Rhodopseudomonas palustris: one gene and its partner. The protein of the gene in region 1 binds, or shares a complex with, the protein of each later gene. Links are inferred from orthologs where the notes say so. Each region holds a gene or a part of one and is shown in the gene's direction. Other genes may lie near its edges.

The links.
Region 2: the proteins of mfd (region 1) and uvrA are in contact, whole or in part, in a crystal structure (PDB 4DFC), measured with the Escherichia coli proteins. The link is inferred for Rhodopseudomonas palustris from one-to-one orthologs.

What each region holds. Positions count from the first base shown.
Region 1 is NZ_CP058907.1:2,909,515-2,918,532, forward strand. What follows is about bases 2,832-6,932. They hold mfd (transcription-repair coupling factor), read left to right. Parts: upstream 2,832-3,213; coding sequence 3,214-6,732; downstream 6,733-6,932. Other genes in these bases: HZF03_RS13235 (FAD assembly factor SdhE), read left to right, coding at 2,927-3,217; HZF03_RS13245 (nucleotidyl cyclase domain-containing protein), read right to left, coding at 6,876-6,932. Outside these bases: HZF03_RS13225 (DUF502 domain-containing protein), read left to right, coding at 1-639; ATP-dependent DNA helicase RecG, read right to left, coding at 670-2,772; more of HZF03_RS13245, read right to left, coding at 6,933-8,108; HZF03_RS13250 (AMP-binding protein), read right to left, coding at 8,157-9,018. UniProt on the Escherichia coli protein: Couples transcription and DNA repair by recognizing RNA polymerase (RNAP) stalled at DNA lesions. Mediates ATP-dependent release of RNAP and its truncated transcript from the DNA, and recruitment of nucleotide excision repair machinery to the damaged site.
Region 2 is NZ_CP058907.1:3,102,177-3,110,643, forward strand. Bases 1,106-4,655 are described here. They hold uvrA (excinuclease ABC subunit UvrA), read left to right. Parts: upstream 1,106-1,437; coding sequence 1,438-4,455; downstream 4,456-4,655. Other genes in these bases: HZF03_RS14190 (outer membrane protein), read left to right, coding at 1,106-1,130. In the rest of the region: more of HZF03_RS14190, read left to right, coding at 375-1,105; HZF03_RS14200 (hypothetical protein), read left to right, coding at 5,065-5,601; HZF03_RS14205 (hypothetical protein), read left to right, coding at 5,758-6,132; HZF03_RS14210 (DUF5615 family PIN-like protein), read right to left, coding at 6,262-6,513; HZF03_RS14215 (DUF433 domain-containing protein), read right to left, coding at 6,516-6,770; HZF03_RS14220 (potassium channel family protein), read left to right, coding at 6,890-7,666; HZF03_RS14225 (DUF3828 domain-containing protein), read left to right, coding at 7,704-8,258. UniProt on the Escherichia coli protein: The UvrABC repair system catalyzes the recognition and processing of DNA lesions. UvrA is an ATPase and a DNA-binding protein. A damage recognition complex composed of 2 UvrA and 2 UvrB subunits scans DNA for abnormalities.

The sequences.
Region 1 (9,018 bases):
GTGCGTCCGTTGGTTCCACCGGATTACCGCCCCGAGACCTATCTGCCATTCGCCGTGCCGGGCTCAGGCCTGGTCGTCGCGTTCGTCGCCCTGACGCTACTCGGGTTCCTCACCGCCAACCTGATCGGCCGCAGTCTGGTCGATCTCGGCGAACGGCTGCTCGGCCGGATGCCAGTGGTACGGGCGATCTATCGCGGCCTCAAGCAGGTGTTCGAGACGCTGTTCTCGGGCAATGGCAACAGCCTGCGCAAGGTCGGGCTGGTCGAGTTTCCGTCACCTGGCATGTGGTCGATCGTGTTGATCTCGCTGCCGCCGAATCAGGAAGTCGCCACCAAGATTCCGAGCCAGGACGAGCACATCTCGGTATTCCTGCCGTGCGCGCCGAACCCGACCACCGGCTTCTTCTTCTACGTGCCGAAGAACAAGGTGATCCCGGTCGACATGAGCGCCGAGGAAGCCGCGACGCTGATTATGTCGGCTGGCGTCGTGCAGCCGGGCTCCGATCCGCAGAAGAAGATCGCGGCTCTGGCGGCGACCGCGCTGGCCGCGAAGAAGGTCCGCGAGCCCGGCGAGCCGGAGTCAGCCTTCTCGCGCCGCCGGGCCAAGCCGGCCGAAAAGGCGCCGGACAAGGTCGAGTAGCTGCGCGCGCCCCGGAATGACGCGTGGTAACTAACCCGCCCCCAATAGCGGGATCGCTTCGTCGCGTTCGTAGAGATACAGCAGGCAGCGCAGCGCTTCGCCGGATGGACCTTCGAGTTTCGGATTGTCCTTCAGGATGCGCAGCGCTTCGTCGCGCGCCTGGGTGATGAGCTGGGCGTGAACTTCTGAGCGCGCGATCCGGTATCCGGGCAGGCCGCTCTGCCGTGTGCCGAGCACGTCGCCTTCGCCGCGAAGCTTCAGGTCTTCCTCGGCGATCCGGAAACCGTCGGTGGTGTCGCGGATCACTCGCAAGCGTGCCCCCGAAAGCTCACCCAGCGGCTCGCGGTACAGCAGCAGGCAGGTGGAGGCTTCGCTGCCGCGACCGATCCGCCCGCGCAGCTGATGCAACTGCGCCAGGCCGAACCGCTCGGCGTTTTCGATCACCATGATGCTGGCTTCGGGCACGTCGACGCCGACTTCGACAACTGTCGTCGCGACCAGCACGCTGATTTCGCCGCGCGCGAACTGGCCCATCACGAGGTCCTTGTCGCTGCCGCGCATCCGTCCGTGCACCAGCCCAACCTGATGATCACCGAAACGCTGTCGCAGCGATTCGAAACGTTGCTCGGCGTCGGTGAGTTTGACGTTCTCGGATTCTTCCACCAGCGGGCAGATCCAGTACACCCGCTTGCCGGCGGCGATGGCACGGCCGATGCCGTCGATCACTTCCGGCAGCCGCGTGTCGGACAGCGTACGGGTGTCGATCGGTTGGCGGCCGGCGGGCTTCTCGCGCAGTTCCGAGACGTCCATGTCGCCGAAGTAAGTCAGCACCAGTGTTCGCGGAATCGGCGTCGCCGACAGCACCAGCACGTCGACATCGGCGCCCTTGCTGGTCAGCGCCAGCCGTTCGCGGACGCCGAAGCGATGCTGTTCATCAACGACGGCTAGCGCCAGCGATTTGTAGATCACGTCGTCCTGGATCAGCGCGTGGGTGCCGACCAGAAAGTCGATCTCGCCGGCGGCAAGCCGCTCCAGGATCTCTCGGCGTTCCTTGCCTTTTTCGCGGCCGGTGAGGATTGCGACCTGCATTCCGGCGCGTTCGGCGAGCGGCGCGATGGTCTTGATATGCTGGCGGGCAAGGATTTCGGTCGGCGCCATCAGCGCCGCCTGCTTGCCGGCCTCGGCGACGGCTGCAGCCGCCAGCAGCGCCACCACGGTCTTGCCGCTTCCCACGTCGCCCTGCAGCAATCGCAGCATCCGCACCGGTTGGCGCAGATCTTCGGCGATCGCCGCGGCGGCCTGCTGCTGCGAGTTGGTCAACGCGTAGGGCAGCGCGTCGATGATCTTGTGGCGCAGCCGTCCATCGCCGGCGTTGCGGCTGCCGGCCGGGCGACGGAGTTGCGCCCGCACCAGCGCCAGGGCGAGCTGCCCGGCGAGCAGTTCGTCATAGGCAAGGCGCGACCAATACGGCCCGTCCGGCAGAATGTCGGTTGGCTGATCCGGGATGTGGACGTGTTTCAGCGCATCGGCGAACGAGGGAAACCGGCAGCGCCGCAGCACCTCGGGGCTGATCCACTCCGGCAGCGCCGGCAGCTTGGTCAGCGCCTGGGCCACCGCGCGACGCAGCGAGCCGATCGCCAGCCCCTCGGTGAGCGGATACACCGGATCGATCTGCGGCAGCTTGGCGAAGCCTTCCTCGTCAACGACGCGGTCGGGATGCACGATCTGCAGCGTGCCATCGTAGAGCTGGCCGGTGCCGGAGACGTAGCGCTTGGCGCCGACCGGCAGCAGTTTCTGCACAAAGTCAGGCTTGGCGCGGAAGAACGTCAGCACCACGTCGCCGGTGTCGTCGCTGGCATAGACCAGATAAGGCGCGCGCGAGCGGCCTGGCGGCGGCGCGCGGTGGCGATCGACCGTGACCTCCAGGGTCACCACGGTGCCCGGCACCGCATCGCGAATCTTCGGCCGGGCGCGGCGGTCGATCACGCTGGTCGGCAGATGCAGCAGCAAATCGGCCAGCCGCGGAGTGTCGTCGCGATCCAGCAGATAGCGGAACAGCTTGTCCTGTTTCGGCCCGACGCCCGTCAGGCTGGTGACCGGCGCGAACAGCGGATTGAGTAGAGCAGGGCGCATCGAACCAAAGCGGGGTGGATGGGCGGTGCCCGCAGGGTTGGCTGCATTTGCGGCCGATTGCAATGCGTCCGTGCGGGCTGACAGCGGCGATGCTGGCGGCTATATCAAACGCGCCCGGCACGTCCGGGCTTTTGGCGTTGAGGTGGATTTCGACATGACGGGCACGACACGGTCGAGCGGCGGGCTCGACGACCGCCGCAAGCGGCTTCTGTTCCGCTGCTGGCATCGCGGCACACGCGAGATGGATCTGATTCTCGGCCAATTCGCCGACGCCGAGATCGGCACCCTGTCGGAGGCCGAGCTGGACGAGCTGGAGCGGCTGATCGAGGTCAACGATCACGACCTCTACGCAGCGGTCGCTGGCGGCGACACGCTGCCGGCCGAGTTCAAAGGCGGGCTGTTCGAGCGGATCAAGACGTACGGCCACCAGGACGGCACCGTATGAAGACTCCGAGCAGGTCTCCCGCGGAGCAGCTGACGCCCGGCAATGCGTTGACGTTCGCCAACGTCGCCGAGGGCGCCGAGGGGCTGATCGTCGCCGATTTGGCCCGCGCGATCGCGGCCAAGCCGAAGGCGCCGGCTGTCAGTCTCGCGGTGATCTGCCGTGACGGCCCGCGGATGCAGCAGCTCGCGCGCAGCCTGGAGTTCTTCGCGCCCGACCTCGACGTGTTGCAGTTCCCGGCCTGGGACTGCCAGCCTTACGACCGCGTCTCGCCGCACGCTGGCATTCTGGCGCAGCGCGTCACCACGCTGGCGAAGCTGTCGCGGCTCACCGGTAGCGACAAGCCTCTGATCATCCTGACCACCGTCAACGCCGCCGTGCAGCGGGTGCCGGTGCGCGAGATCGTCTCCGCACAGGCGCTGTCGGTCGCCCCCGGCAACGTCGTGCCGATGGAGTCGATCGTCGCCTGGCTCGAACACAACGGCTACAGCCGTGCCTCCACGGTGCGCGAGGCCGGTGAATACGCGGTGCGAGGCGGCATCCTCGACCTGTTTCCCGCTGGCCTCGATCAGCCGGTGCGTTTCGATTTCTTCGGTGATCAGCTCGAATCGATCCGCACCTTCGATGCCGAAACCCAGCGCACGCTGCACACCATGCGCGGCCTGGATCTGGTGCCGGTGTCGGAATTTCAGCTCGTCACCGAGACCATCCGCCGCTTCCGCATGGGCTACGTCGCCACCTTCGGCGCGCCGCATCCGGACGACCAGCTCTACGCCGCGGTCAGCGAAGGCCGCCGCCATCCCGGCATGGAGCATTGGCTGCCGCTGTTCCAGGAGCGGATGGACACGCTGTTCGATTACCTGAAGGGAACGCCGGTCGCGATCGAGCCGCAAAGCGAAGACGCCGCCCGGGAACGCTTCAAGCAGATTGCCGATTACTACGATGCCCGCCGCGAAGCGATGGATCAGCCCGGCTCCGGCGCGATCTACAAGCCGCTGCCGCCAGATCAACTCTATCTTACCGACAGCGAGTGGACCGCGCGGCTGGAAGGCGTGCCGTTGGCGCGGCTGACGCCGTTCGCGCTGCCGGAAGACACTAGCAACGTCATCGACGCCGGTGCGCGGGCCGGGCGTAACTTCGCGCCGGAGCGGGCGGACTCCAACGTCAACGTGTTCGAGACCCTGGTGGCGCACGTCTATGCGCTGCAGGCCGCGCGCAAGAAGGTGGTGATCGCGCTGTGGAGCGAAGGCTCGCGCGACCGCATGGCGAGCATGTTGAAGGACCACAAGCTGGTCGCGCTCACCAGCGTCAACTCTTGGCGCACCGTGCAGGCGACGCCGCGCAACGAAACCATGCTGGCGGTGGTGGGGCTGGAGTCCGGCTTCGAGACCGATGCGTTTGCAGTGATCACCGAGCAGGACGTGCTCGGTGATCGTCTGGTACGCCAGCGCAAGGCCAGCAAGAAGCTCGACAACTTCATCTCCGAGGTCACCAGCCTCTCGACCGGTGACATCGTGGTGCATGTCGAGCACGGCATCGGCCGGTTCGTGGGCTTGCAGACGCTTCAGGTCGGCGGCGCGCCGCACGACTGCGTCGAGCTGCACTACGCCAACGACACCAAGCTGTTTCTTCCGGTCGAGAACATCGAGCTGCTGTCGCGCTATGGCTCCGACGGCACCACGGTCGAACTCGACAAGCTCGGCGGCTCCGGCTGGCAGGCGCGCAAGGCGAAGCTGAAGAACCGCATCCGGCAGATCGCCGGAGAACTGATCAAGGTCGCGGCCGAACGGCACTTGCGCGAGGCGCCGAAGCTGCCGATCCAGCCGCAGCTCTACGACGAGTTCTGCGCGCGCTTCCCCTACGACGAGACCGAGGATCAGCTTGCTGCCATCAATGCAGCGCTCGGCGATCTGGAGAAGGGCACGCCGATGGACCGCCTGGTCTGCGGCGACGTCGGTTTCGGCAAGACCGAAGTGGCGCTGCGCGCGGCGTTCGCCGTGGCGCTCGACGGCAAGCAGGTGGCGGTCGTGGTGCCGACCACGCTGCTGGCGCGACAGCACGCCAAGACCTTCACCGAGCGGTTCCGCGGCTTCCCGGTCAATGTCGGCCAAGCCTCGCGGCTGGTCTCTGCCAAGGAGCTGTCGCAGGTCAAGAAGGGTATCGCCGACGGCACCACCGACATCGTCGTCGGCACCCATGCGCTGCTGGGCAAGTCGATCAAGTTCAAGGATCTCGGCCTCGTGATTGTCGACGAGGAGCAGCATTTCGGCGTCACCCACAAGGAGAAACTGAAGCAGCTGCGCTCCGAGGTCCACGTGCTGACGCTGAGCGCGACGCCGATCCCGCGCACGCTGCAGCTCGCCATGACCGGGGTGCGCGACCTGTCGATCATTGCCTCGCCGCCGGTCGATCGTCTCGCGGTGCGCACCTTCGTTGCCCCGCACGATCCGCTGATGATCCGCGAGGCGTTGCTGCGCGAGCGCTATCGCGGCGGTCAGGCGTTCTATGTCGTGCCGCGGATCGACGATCTCGCAGAGGTGAAGGACTTCCTCGACAAGCACGTGCCGGAGATGAAGGTCGCGGTCGCGCACGGCCAGATGCCGCCGGCGGTGATCGAGGACATCATGTCGGCGTTCTACGACGGCAAGTTCGACATCCTGCTGTCGACCACGATCGTCGAATCCGGTCTCGACATTCCGAACGCCAATACGCTGATCGTGCACCGCGCCGACATGTTCGGCCTGGCGCAATTGTATCAGCTCCGCGGCCGCGTCGGCCGGTCGAAACTGCGCGCCTATGCGCTGTTCACGCTGCCGCAGCACAACATCACCGCGCAGGCGGAGCGCCGGCTGAAGGTGCTGCAATCGCTGGAAACGCTGGGCGCAGGCTTCCAGCTAGCATCGCACGACCTCGACATTCGCGGCGCCGGCAATCTGCTCGGCGAGGAACAGTCCGGCCACATCAAGGAAGTCGGCTTCGAGCTGTATCAGCAGATGCTGGAGGAGGCGATCACCAACCTCAAGGCCGGCATCGTCGACGAACCGGTCGCCGATCGCTGGTCGCCGCAGATCACCATCGGCATGCCGGTGCTGATCCCGGACGACTTCGTTGCCGATCTGTCGGTGCGGCTGTCGCTGTACCGGCGGCTCGCCGATCTGGACACCGACGAGGAGATCGACAATTTCGCCGCCGAGCTGCGCGACCGTTTCGGGCCGCTGCCGGACGAGGTGCGCTATCTGTTCAAGATCGCGGCCATCAAGGCGTATTGCCGTCGCGCCAATGTCGAGAAGGTCGACGCCGGCCCGAAGGGCGTGGTCATCACCTTCCGCGACAACGCCTTCGCGCAACCGGACAAGCTGGTGTTCTTCATCAAGCGCCACGGCGACGCGGCCAAGGTGCGGCCCGACATGAAGGTGGTGTTCTTCCAGGTCTGGGAGACGCCGGAAGAGCGACTGATGGGAACGACCGACATCCTCAAGCAGCTCGCGGACCTCGCCGAGAACCGCAAGGCGGCGTGATCTTTCGTCGTCGTCCGTAGGTCTTCGCAGCCGTCATTTCGAGGAGGCGAAGCCGACGAAGCAATCCAGATACTGTGTATGGAGCCTCTGGATTGCTTTGCCTTCGGCTCGCAATGATGGAGATCGCGATCAGCGCGAGGTTCTCACGACGCAGCGCGGCGGCGATCCTGCTGCACGACGCGGGTCAGGATGGCGCGGGCGGATTCGTCCGGCATCAGGGTCGCGACGCTGACGTCGGGATCGATCCGGGCCTCGCGCCGCGCGCTGTGGGCGGTCTGCTTGATCACGCTGCTGAGCCGCCGGGCGATCGCCTGGGCGTTGCGCAGGTCGGTCGCAGCGAACACCACCAGCAGCGTGCCGTCGGTCTGCAGCGTGCCGAAGTCCATCTTACGCATCAGCCGACTGATGATCCGTGCGGCGTCGTTCACCGCTCGCCGATCGGCACGGTGCAGGACGAAGCGCGCGACCGACAGGCCTTCGCCGCGGGTCTGGGCCTGATACACAGCGGTCGCGAAGTCGCGCTCGAACGCAGCCTCGGTGAGAAGCCCGGTGCGAGGATCGAGCAGGCCGCCGGCATCGAGCGAAGCCAGCGTGCGGGTGAGCCTGGCCTCGAAGGCGTGCTGGCGCACCAGCGGCAGCGCAGCGCCGACGATCTGCGCCGGATCGCCATCGACGAATTCGAGATTGGGCAGCTCGAAGCTGCTGTGCGGTGCCGGAACGCCGACCACGATCGGCAGATGCCGGAACCGGGTGTCTTCCGACAGCACGGTGAGAAAGGCATCGACCACGCGCGGGCTGAAACCCTCGGCCAGCACGATGCCGTCGAGATCGCGGGCGTTGAGATGCTTGGCGGCAGCTTCGATCGACAGCGCGCCGACCACCCCGACGCGTTCGCCGAGTGCGACCGACAGCGCCGGATAGGCGGCGCCGCGGCCGATCAGCAGAACGGTCGCGTCTTGCAGCGGATCGTGGTCGGACAGTTCGGTGAGGCCGCTCGGATCCGTCAGGCGCCGCATCGCCGTGGCGTGCAAAGTTCGCACCCTGAGCGCGGCCCGCAGCCGGGGCGCCAGATGGATCAGCTCGCCCGGATCGGCGCTGAACGGCATCACGTTGTCGGGCAGGCCGCCATCGGTCCCGATCGCGATCAGTGGCACGTAAGGTTGCAGCAAACCGATCTGGCGGGCGATTGCCTCAAGGGACCTGGCGGGCGCACCGCCATCGGCGACCACGGCCGACGGGCGCAGGCGGCCGACCGCCTCACCAGCCTCCGGCCACGACGAGGCCAGCACTGGAAACAGTTGGGCGTCCGTCAGTGCTGCGAGGGTCGGCGAACTTTCATCGTCGGTTACGACGAGGATAGGCGCGTGGTACGACATTCCAAGAACGGCTCCCGCGGTCGAGGCGGAAACCGTAAGCCGTCGCTGTTAATGCGGCGTCAACGTCGATGCGCGGTTTTCATCGACCTTCGGAGCGTCGCGGAAGGCTTCGACCATCAAAGGGTTTAGGCCGAGTTCTGCAAGTGCTTCACGAGCTCTGGAGTTGTCCTGTGCGCGTCCTGCAAGGCGGTAGCCGCTGAGCCGGTCCGGCAGCGCCGTGAGCAGCGCGCCCTGGCCGAGCCGCTTTGCCCATTCCTGCAGGTCCTGGGCGAGAAAGCGATAGCCGCCGACCGCCATCACCCCGGCAGGCGGAGCGGTGATGCACACCGCACCGGTGGCTCGGTCGAGCCGCGCCGCATAGCCGGTGTCGACGAAGTCCGGCGGCGGCGCCATCGGGATCGAGCTGTTGAGTGGTGGCAACGGCGCATAGGCGGCGAGCGTCACCATCGGGCCGCGCAGCCCGAGCGTGCCTTTCGGCGTAATCAGGATTTCGCCTGCCGTCGAACCGCCGGCATGATCACGGGGCGCGGTGTGCGGTCCCGGCATGATGGCCGCCGGCGTACCGTCCGCTGCACGCTGGGCGCCGAACAATCCGGCTTCGCCGAACAGATAGATGTCGGTGAAGTTGGCCGGCGTGCCGATCCAGTTCGGACTGGATGCGACCTGTTCGGGGGCGCGCCACAGGCCGACCACGCTGCGCAGCGACGGAGCCTGCGCTGTGAGTCCAGCTTCGCCGAGACGGAGAGCAAGGGGGGCCGGTGCGACCAGGGCCTGACAGCCGAGGTCGACGATCTGTCGCTCCAGTACCGCGTCATCGAAGGGATGATGCAGCGCCAGCGTGCCGCCGCTGAGCAGCCACGTCACCATCGACGAGGCGAGCCCCGCGAACGTCGCCGGCGTCTGTGCCGAC
Region 2 (8,467 bases), 190 kb from region 1 along the record:
GAAAACGCCCGCCTCGTGGGATTTATCCACCGGCGCGAATTCACGCAGTCTGTTCTATTTTTGTTCCAAAGTGAAGTGCAAAGTTGAAACGCGCTGGAGCGTCCGCAATTTCACCCGACCCGCGTGGGGCCTGTGGGGACACCGTGCCGCAACGGTAACCCGCTGCTAGCTGGCAGAATTTCCAAAAATCTATCCACGGTTTTAGGAATCTAACTTCACTCGCGACTGTTGCATTTCCGCGACGGCGCATTGCACGCACTGCGTGTATGGTCGTCACGTGGAATTACAGAGGGGCGCTCGCGCGTCTCGGTCCGCGGCGGGGACACACCGCGGACCAAGAGCCGGAAGAGCACAGACAACCGGGGGAAATTGCGATGAAGAAATTTCTGGTGGGGACTGTCGGCTTGATTGCGTTGGGCACCGCGCCGGCCATGGCTGCCGATCTCGCGGCTCGCCCCTACACCAAAGCGCCGCCGATCATCGCGGCCGCTTACGACTGGTCCGGCTTCTACGTCGGTGCCAACGGCGGCTGGGGCACGAGCCGCAATTGCTGGGATTATCTCGGCACCACAGCAACTCCAGCAGTGGCTCTCGGCGAGGGCTGCCACGACGCCTCGGGCGGCACGGCCGGTGGCCAGGTCGGCTACAATTGGCAGATCAGCACCTGGGTGTTCGGCGTCGAGGCGCAGGGTAACTGGGCTGACTTCAAGGGCTCGAACGTCAACCAGCTCGGCGGCGGTTTGACCACCAACCAGACCAAGGTCGACGCATTCGGCCTGTTCACCGCTCGCGTGGGCTACGCCTGGAGCAACGCTTTGCTCTACGTGAAGGGCGGTGCTGCGGTTACCAGCGACAAGTACACCCGGTTCCGGACCGCGACCGGCGTTTTTAACGACGACGCTAGCGAGACCCGCTGGGGCGCGACCGTCGGCACCGGCCTCGAATACGGCTTCACCCCGAACTGGTCGTTCGCCGTCGAATACGACCACCTGTTCCTGGGCGGCCGCGACCTCACCTTCTCGCCGGTCCTCCCCAACGTCTCCAACGTCTCTCACATCAAGCAGGACGTCGATGTCGTCACCGCCCGCATCAACTATCGCTGGGGCGGCCCGATCGTCGCGCGCTACTGAGCTTCGCGGCGTCTGATTCCAGTCCCGCTTGCGGAAGGCCGGCCTCGCGCCGGCCTTTTCCATTTCGGACCTGGGCCGCAGACTGGCGCTGGCCGCAGCCGACTGCGGCAAGGCCATCGTGCTTGCGTGGGGCCCGGCGCCCCCGCCCCACCCTCCGACGGCCAACAATCCGGTTGATGGACGCGCTCAGCCTCTGGCAATCGCGTCGCGTTCTTCCTATGTTCCAGCTTCAGCCCCAACCGGCGCAAGCCCCGGAAGCTCCGGCGCGCGCCCCAACCGGCGCGTTGTCGCGCGTCTGGACATCCGCATGGACGAAGTGATCAAGGCCAAGCGTCAGACCCCCGCGGCCTCGAGCCGGACCGCCATCACCATTCGCGGCGCCCGCGAGCACAACCTCAAGAACGTTGACGTCACCATCCCGCGCGACAAGCTCGTGGTGTTCACGGGCCTGTCCGGCTCCGGCAAGTCGTCGCTGGCGTTCGACACCATCTACGCCGAAGGCCAGCGCCGCTACGTCGAGTCGCTGTCGGCCTATGCCCGGCAATTCCTCGAGATGATGCAGAAGCCGGATGTCGACCAGATCGATGGCCTGTCGCCTGCGATCTCGATCGAACAGAAGACCACCTCGAAGAACCCGCGCTCGACCGTCGGCACTGTCACCGAGATCTACGACTACATGCGCCTCTTATGGGCGCGCGTCGGCGTGCCCTACTCGCCCGCAACCGGCCTGCCGATCGAGAGCCAGACCGTGTCGCAGATGGTCGACCGCGTGCTGGCGCTGCCGGAAGGCACGCGGCTGTATCTGCTGGCGCCGGTGGTGCGCGGCCGCAAGGGCGAGTACCGCAAAGAACTCGCCGACTGGCTCAAGAAGGGCTTCCAGCGCGTCAAGATCGACGGCGCGTTCCACGAGCTCGCCGAAGCGCCGGTGCTCGACAAGAAATTCCCGCACGACATCGACGTCGTGGTCGACCGCATCGTGGTGCGCCCCGACATCGGCCAGCGTCTCGCCGAGAGTTTTGAAACCGCGCTGAAGCTCGCCGAAGGGCTCGCGGTAATCGAATATGCTGACGCGCCCGCCGCGCCACCGGCAGCCGAGCCCGGTCAGGACGAGCCCGCCGACAAGAAGAAAAAGGCCGACAAGAAGGTCGCCAAGATCCACGACAAGAGCGGCGCCGAACGCATCCTGTTTTCGGAGAAATTCGCCTGCCCGGTGTCCGGCTTCACCATTCCGGAGATCGAACCCAGACTGTTTTCGTTCAACAACCCCTACGGCGCCTGCCCCGAATGCGGCGGCCTCGGCATCGAGCAGCATATCGACGCCGATCTCGTCGTGCCCGACAAGGAGCTCACACTCCGCAAGGGTGCGATCGCGCCGTGGGCGAAATCGTCCTCGCCGTACTATGTGCAGACGCTGACCGCGCTCGGTAAGCACTACAAGTTCACGCTCGACACCAAGTGGAAGGACCTGCCTAAGAAGGTCCAGAACGTCCTACTGCACGGCTCCGGCGACGACGAGATCAAATTCTCCTACGAAGACGGGGTGCGTTCCTACGACACCAAGAAGCCGTTCGAGGGCGTCGTCACCAATATCGAACGCCGCTTCCGTGAGACCGAGAGCGAGTGGGCGCGCGAGGAGCTCGGCAAGTACTTCTCCGACGTGCCGTGCGACGCCTGCCACGGCCATCGCCTCAAGCCCGAGGCGCTGTGCGTCAAGGTCGGCGGCAAGCATATCGGCGAAGTCTCCGAGCTGTCGGTCAAGGCAGCCGGCGATTGGTTCGCCTCCGTGCCGAAGCTGCTCAACACCCAGCAGAACGAGATCGCCGTCCGTATCCTGAAGGAGATCCGCGACCGCCTCAGCTTCCTGCTCGACGTCGGCCTCAACTATCTGACGCTGTCGCGCTCATCCGGCACGCTGTCGGGCGGCGAAAGCCAGCGCATCCGCCTCGCCTCGCAAATCGGCAGCGGCCTCACCGGCGTGCTCTACGTGCTCGACGAGCCGTCGATCGGCCTGCACCAGCGCGACAATGCCCGGCTGCTCGACACCCTGAAGCGGCTGCGCGACCTCGGCAACACCGTGATTGTGGTCGAGCACGACGAGGACGCCATCCTGCTCGCCGACCATGTGCTCGATATCGGCCCCGGCGCCGGCGTCCATGGCGGCCACATCATCGCCCAAGGCACGCCGGCCGAGATCATGCGCAATCCGAAGTCGCTGACCGGCAAATATCTCACCGGCGAATTGTCGGTGCCGGTGCCGGAACGCCGGCCGCCGAACCATCGCCGCACCCTCAAGCTGGTCAACGCCCGCGGCAACAATCTCAAGAACGTCACCGCCGAGATTCCGCTCGGCCTGTTCACCTGCGTCACCGGCGTCTCCGGCGGCGGCAAGTCGACGCTTTTGATCGACACCTTCTACAAGGCGATCGCGCGCAAGCTGAACAACGCCAGCGAGCCGCCGGCACCGTACGACCGGATCGAGGGCCTCGAGCACATCGACAAGATCATCGACATCGACCAGTCGCCGATCGGCCGCACCCCGCGCAGTAACCCCGCGACGTACACCGGCGCGTTCACGCCGATCCGCGAGTGGTTCGCCGGCCTGCCGGAATCCAAAGCGCGCGGCTACGAGCCGGGCCGGTTCTCGTTCAACGTCAAGGGTGGCCGCTGCGAGGCCTGCCAGGGCGATGGCGTCATCAAGATCGAGATGCACTTCCTGCCCGACGTTTACGTCACCTGCGATGTTTGCAAAGGAAAACGCTACAACCGCGAAACGCTCGACGTGCTGTTCAAGGGCAAGTCGATCGCCGATGTGCTCGACATGACGGTCGAGGAAGCCGCCGAGTTCTTCAAGGCGGTGCCGCGCGTCCGCGAGACCTTCAAGACGCTGCAGCGTGTCGGCCTCGACTACATCCATGTCGGCCAGCAGGCGACCACATTGAGCGGCGGCGAAGCCCAGCGCGTCAAGCTTGCCAAGGAGCTGAGCAAGCGCGCCACGGGACGTACCCTCTACATTCTCGACGAGCCGACCACGGGCCTACATTTTCACGACGTCGCCAAGCTGCTCGAAGTGCTGCACGAGCTGGTGGCACAGGGCAATACGGTGGTGGTGATCGAGCACAATCTCGAAGTCATCAAAACCGCCGACTGGGTCATCGACCTCGGCCCCGAAGGCGGCGACGGCGGCGGCGAAATCGTCGCCTGGGGCCCGCCGGAAGATATCGTCAAGGCACCGCGGAGCTACACGGGCAAGTTTCTGAAGCCGGTGTTGGAGAAGAAGGGGCCGGCGAAAGCGACGAAGCGGAAGACGGACGAGGCGGCGGAGTGAGGCTGGCGCAATGAGCAACACCCTGGCTAAGGTTCAGGCGCTCGTTGCGAAAGGAGCCTTTTTCATTTCCAACCACGGATTCGACGAACTTGCAGACGATGATATCTCTGCACGAAGATGTCTTCGTTGGCGCGCAATCGACCGGAGTCGTCGAGGATTATCCGGAGGCCGGGCGCGGACCAAGCGATCTGGTTCTCCAGCGCGACCGGCGAGATTAGCCGATCCACGTTGTTGGGGCATCCCGAAAGGATCGCCGAATCCAGCCCCTATTGATCACTGCGTATCGGCCCGACCCGGCACGATGGTCGCCAGATTTCAGGAGGCGAGTGAATCGATGAGAAGCACCGTCAAGCTCGTCCGCGAGGGACGATACGCCGTGGAGGTCCCCGTCACTTTGATTGATGACGATACCGCCTGGTCACCCTACTTGACGCCCTGAAGTTCGACGCAGTACGGCTCCCGCTGAAGGCTGGCGACATCGACTCTGCGGCCAAGTACGGCCGCGTGTTTGAGCTCACGCCGGTCGCTGCCGGTTAATGCTTGTATCCTGGCCAGGTCGAGATTTAAATGGGAGTCATTGAGTAATCCGATAGCGAAGGGCCACGTTGCATGCTCTCTGTGACAACGGGACGGAGATTACTCCTGACGATCTTGCTGTTAGCCCTTGCACCGCCTTTCTGGTCGGAGCTTGTTCTCTATCTTGCCAAAGACTCTCGGTTAGGCTGCGGACTAGCGGCTTACTCTTCTACTGTATGGCCTTCGCTGAACGAAGAAATAACTGTCGTTAGAACACTTCTGCCTCGCGACGAGTGCGCTTTCGTTCTTTTGAAATCCACCAACCTGTTTCTCTCGGGAGCGATCGCCCTGATATTCGTGGCTATCTTCCTTCGCAGTTTCCATCCGAGCGAAGATCTGCTGTTTTTAAGCATGCAGAAGACGTCTCTATTCCTTATGATTTGCGGCGTGGCTTGTTTTTTCGTGTTTCGCTCGTACGCGATCTTCAATTTGACCGTGGCTGAAGCGACGCCGCTCCGACGTCACATGTTGCTGCGAACGTCGATCATGTCTCCCATCGTCGTAACAGATCTGGTGTTGCTGGGGCTGCTAACTCTGTTGGTGAGGAAGAACATGAAGGACTCTCGTTGAGCGACAAGTCAGGGTCGCCTGAGGAGAGCGAAGCCGCACCCGGCGCTTTGGTGCTTCCCGCATGTCGCTGCGCTCATTTGGGCTACCGCGCGGGACACTAGTCGTCGCACCGGAAATTGAATCGCCCTCCCGCCTATGCCCGTTTACACTCCCCACATGTCCCGCCTCACCTCCCTCACGCTCGCCGTCGCCCTCGCCCTGCTTCCCGTCGCCGCCTCTGCGGCTTCGCACAAGAAGCACGCCAAGCGGGCGCAGGGGTATGGCTTCCTGCCCGGCTATGTGCAGCCGCCGAACAACGCTGTGCCGCTGTACATGCAGAAGCTGTCGCCGGCGCAGCGCGCGCTGCTGCGGCCAAAGCGGCCATGGTACATTGACCCGACACCGGACTATTATCGCTGGAACGGCCCCTGGAGCGGTGAGTGGCGCTATCCTGGCCGCGCCGGATTCTATCGCGGCCGCTATAATGGCGGCAGCTTCGGGCCGTGCTGGACCCAGACGCCGATCGGGCCGGTCTGGAATTGCGGGCGATAGCCCTGTTGGCGCTCTTGTTCATCTCGCGGGCCGCAGCGGCCGCACGCGCATGCGGGCTTCCTCGACCACGACATAGCGACCGAACAGATCGGCGCCGTGACGCGTGATGGCCTCCCTCAAGCGGACCGCCTACAGCTTCGCATTGGTCGGATCTATCCGGAGCAACACCAGGCCAGGGACGGCGCGGCCAAATCGAACGGTCAGTTCGCCGAAATCCTTGTCTTCGGTCAGCAACAACCGGCCATCGGTGGCAGCCATGGTGACGACGTCTGCATCGCTCATTCCTGCGGCCATCTCGGCGACGTACAGCACATCATGGCCATCGGCCCGCAACGCGGCAACCAACGAGGCGGACACGCACTCATCGGCCAGCCATCGCATGGTCAGCCGAAGATGACGTCTTGGTCTGCCAGATAATCGGCCGCGAAGGTCTGCACGGCGAGAATGTCATCGGCCGTCAGCCGCGGATGATCGGCGATGATCTCGGCCGTGGAGAGACCCGCACCGAGCTTGCGCAGGATCATTTCCACCGGGATGCGCGTGCCGCGGACAACCGGCTTGCCGCCCATTACCTCGGGATTGATGTCTATCCGTTCATGTCGCATGGCGCAGACCGCAGCTTGCTCGTGAGTAAGCATAGCATAGTCCACCGCGATTGCCACGGATGCGGGTTTGACCGCCTTCGGCCCGGGCGACCGCCCTGCCGCTCCGTTAACGCCCATTGCCTCCGCTACCCCTCCCAGGCCAATAATCGGCCATGACGCTGCACGATGTCCGATTAGCCGTTCGGCGGCTGTACGACGGCGCGACTCCGCGCGGGGTGGCGTTTCGCTATGGCCTGCTGGTGTTCGACGTCGTCACCATCGTGTTCATCGTCGGCACGTCGTTTCTGCCGCCCAATCCGGTCGTCGAGGCGCTGGATACCGGGTTCGGCGTGCTGATCATGATCGACTTCCTGGCGCGACTGTATGCCAGCCGCGGGCCGATGCGGGAGTTCGGCCGGCTCGCGACTTGGACCGACCTGGTGGCGATCGGCTCGTTCCTGGCGCCGCTCCCCGGCGAGGGCGCCGGATTCCTGCGGATTCTGCGCACGCTACGCGCGTTCCAGGACTATCAGATGCTGACCCGGCTGCGCAGCGACAGCACTTTCTTCCGCCACCACGAGGAGGTGGTGATCGCGGTGGCGCGGCTGGCGGTGTTCATCTTCGTGATGACAGCGATCGTGTTCGAGACCCAGCGGTTCAGCAATCCGCAGATCGCCAACTACGCGGACGCGCTGTACTTCACCGTCACCGCGCTGACCACGACCGGGTTCGGCGACATCACCCTGCCCGGCACCCTGGGGCGGATGATCAGCGTGGTGATCATGATCTTCGGCGTGACGCTATTCTTCAATCTGGCGCGGGCGCTGATCAGCCCGAACAAGGTGCGCTTTCCCTGCCCAACCTGCGGCCTACAGCGCCACGACATCGATGCGGTGCATTGCAAGGCGTGCGGCACCGTGCTGAATATTCCAGACGAGGGCCGTGACTGAGCCTGTGTTGCGATCCTCGCTATCGACAGGATCCGCCATGCTCACCCGCCGCTCCGCCTTCGCTTCACTCGCCTATCTCGCCGCCGCTGTTGCGCTGCCCACTGTCGCGCTTGCGCAGGCGCCGGCCCAGCCGACCGTTGCGGCACCGGCCAAACCGGCGACGACCGATCCCGCGGCGCTGCTGACCAGGCTCTACAAAGCGGCCGCCAAGGACAATGCCGGCGGCGCCTTCGTCAACAACGCCAAGGAGCGCGGCAAGTATCTGTCGAAGTCGCTCGCTGCCCTCTGGACCAAGGCCGAGGCCAAGGTGCCGCAAGGCGAGATCGGACCGATCGATTTCGATCCGGTGAGCAATTCGCAGGATCCGGACATCAAGTCGTTCGTCATCAAGGCCGAGAGCCAGGACGATGCCCACGCCACGCTGGCGGTGGCGCTGATCGGCAGCCAGCCGCGCAAGGTCGCCGGGGATAGCGTGATCCGTTACGAGCTGGTGCGCGACGGCACGTCGTGGCGGATCGACGACATTCGCGGCAGCGTTGATGGTCAGACCTGGTCGGTGCGGCAGATGCTCGAGGCCTCGCTTAAGAACTAGAGGCCTCGCTTAAGAACTAATCGAATCCGCCGGCGTTGCCACTCCGCGCCATGATGATCGTGGTGCGGTGACGCACACGCCTCACGCGCTTAAGGCCGTCGCCTCCGGGATTGTCCGGGTTGCGCGGCGCAGCGCGGTGTGGCCTTACCCTGCACCATCCACAGTGGCCTGCGTCGCAACGACGCCGCGCTTGCCACCTCGCCGTCCCC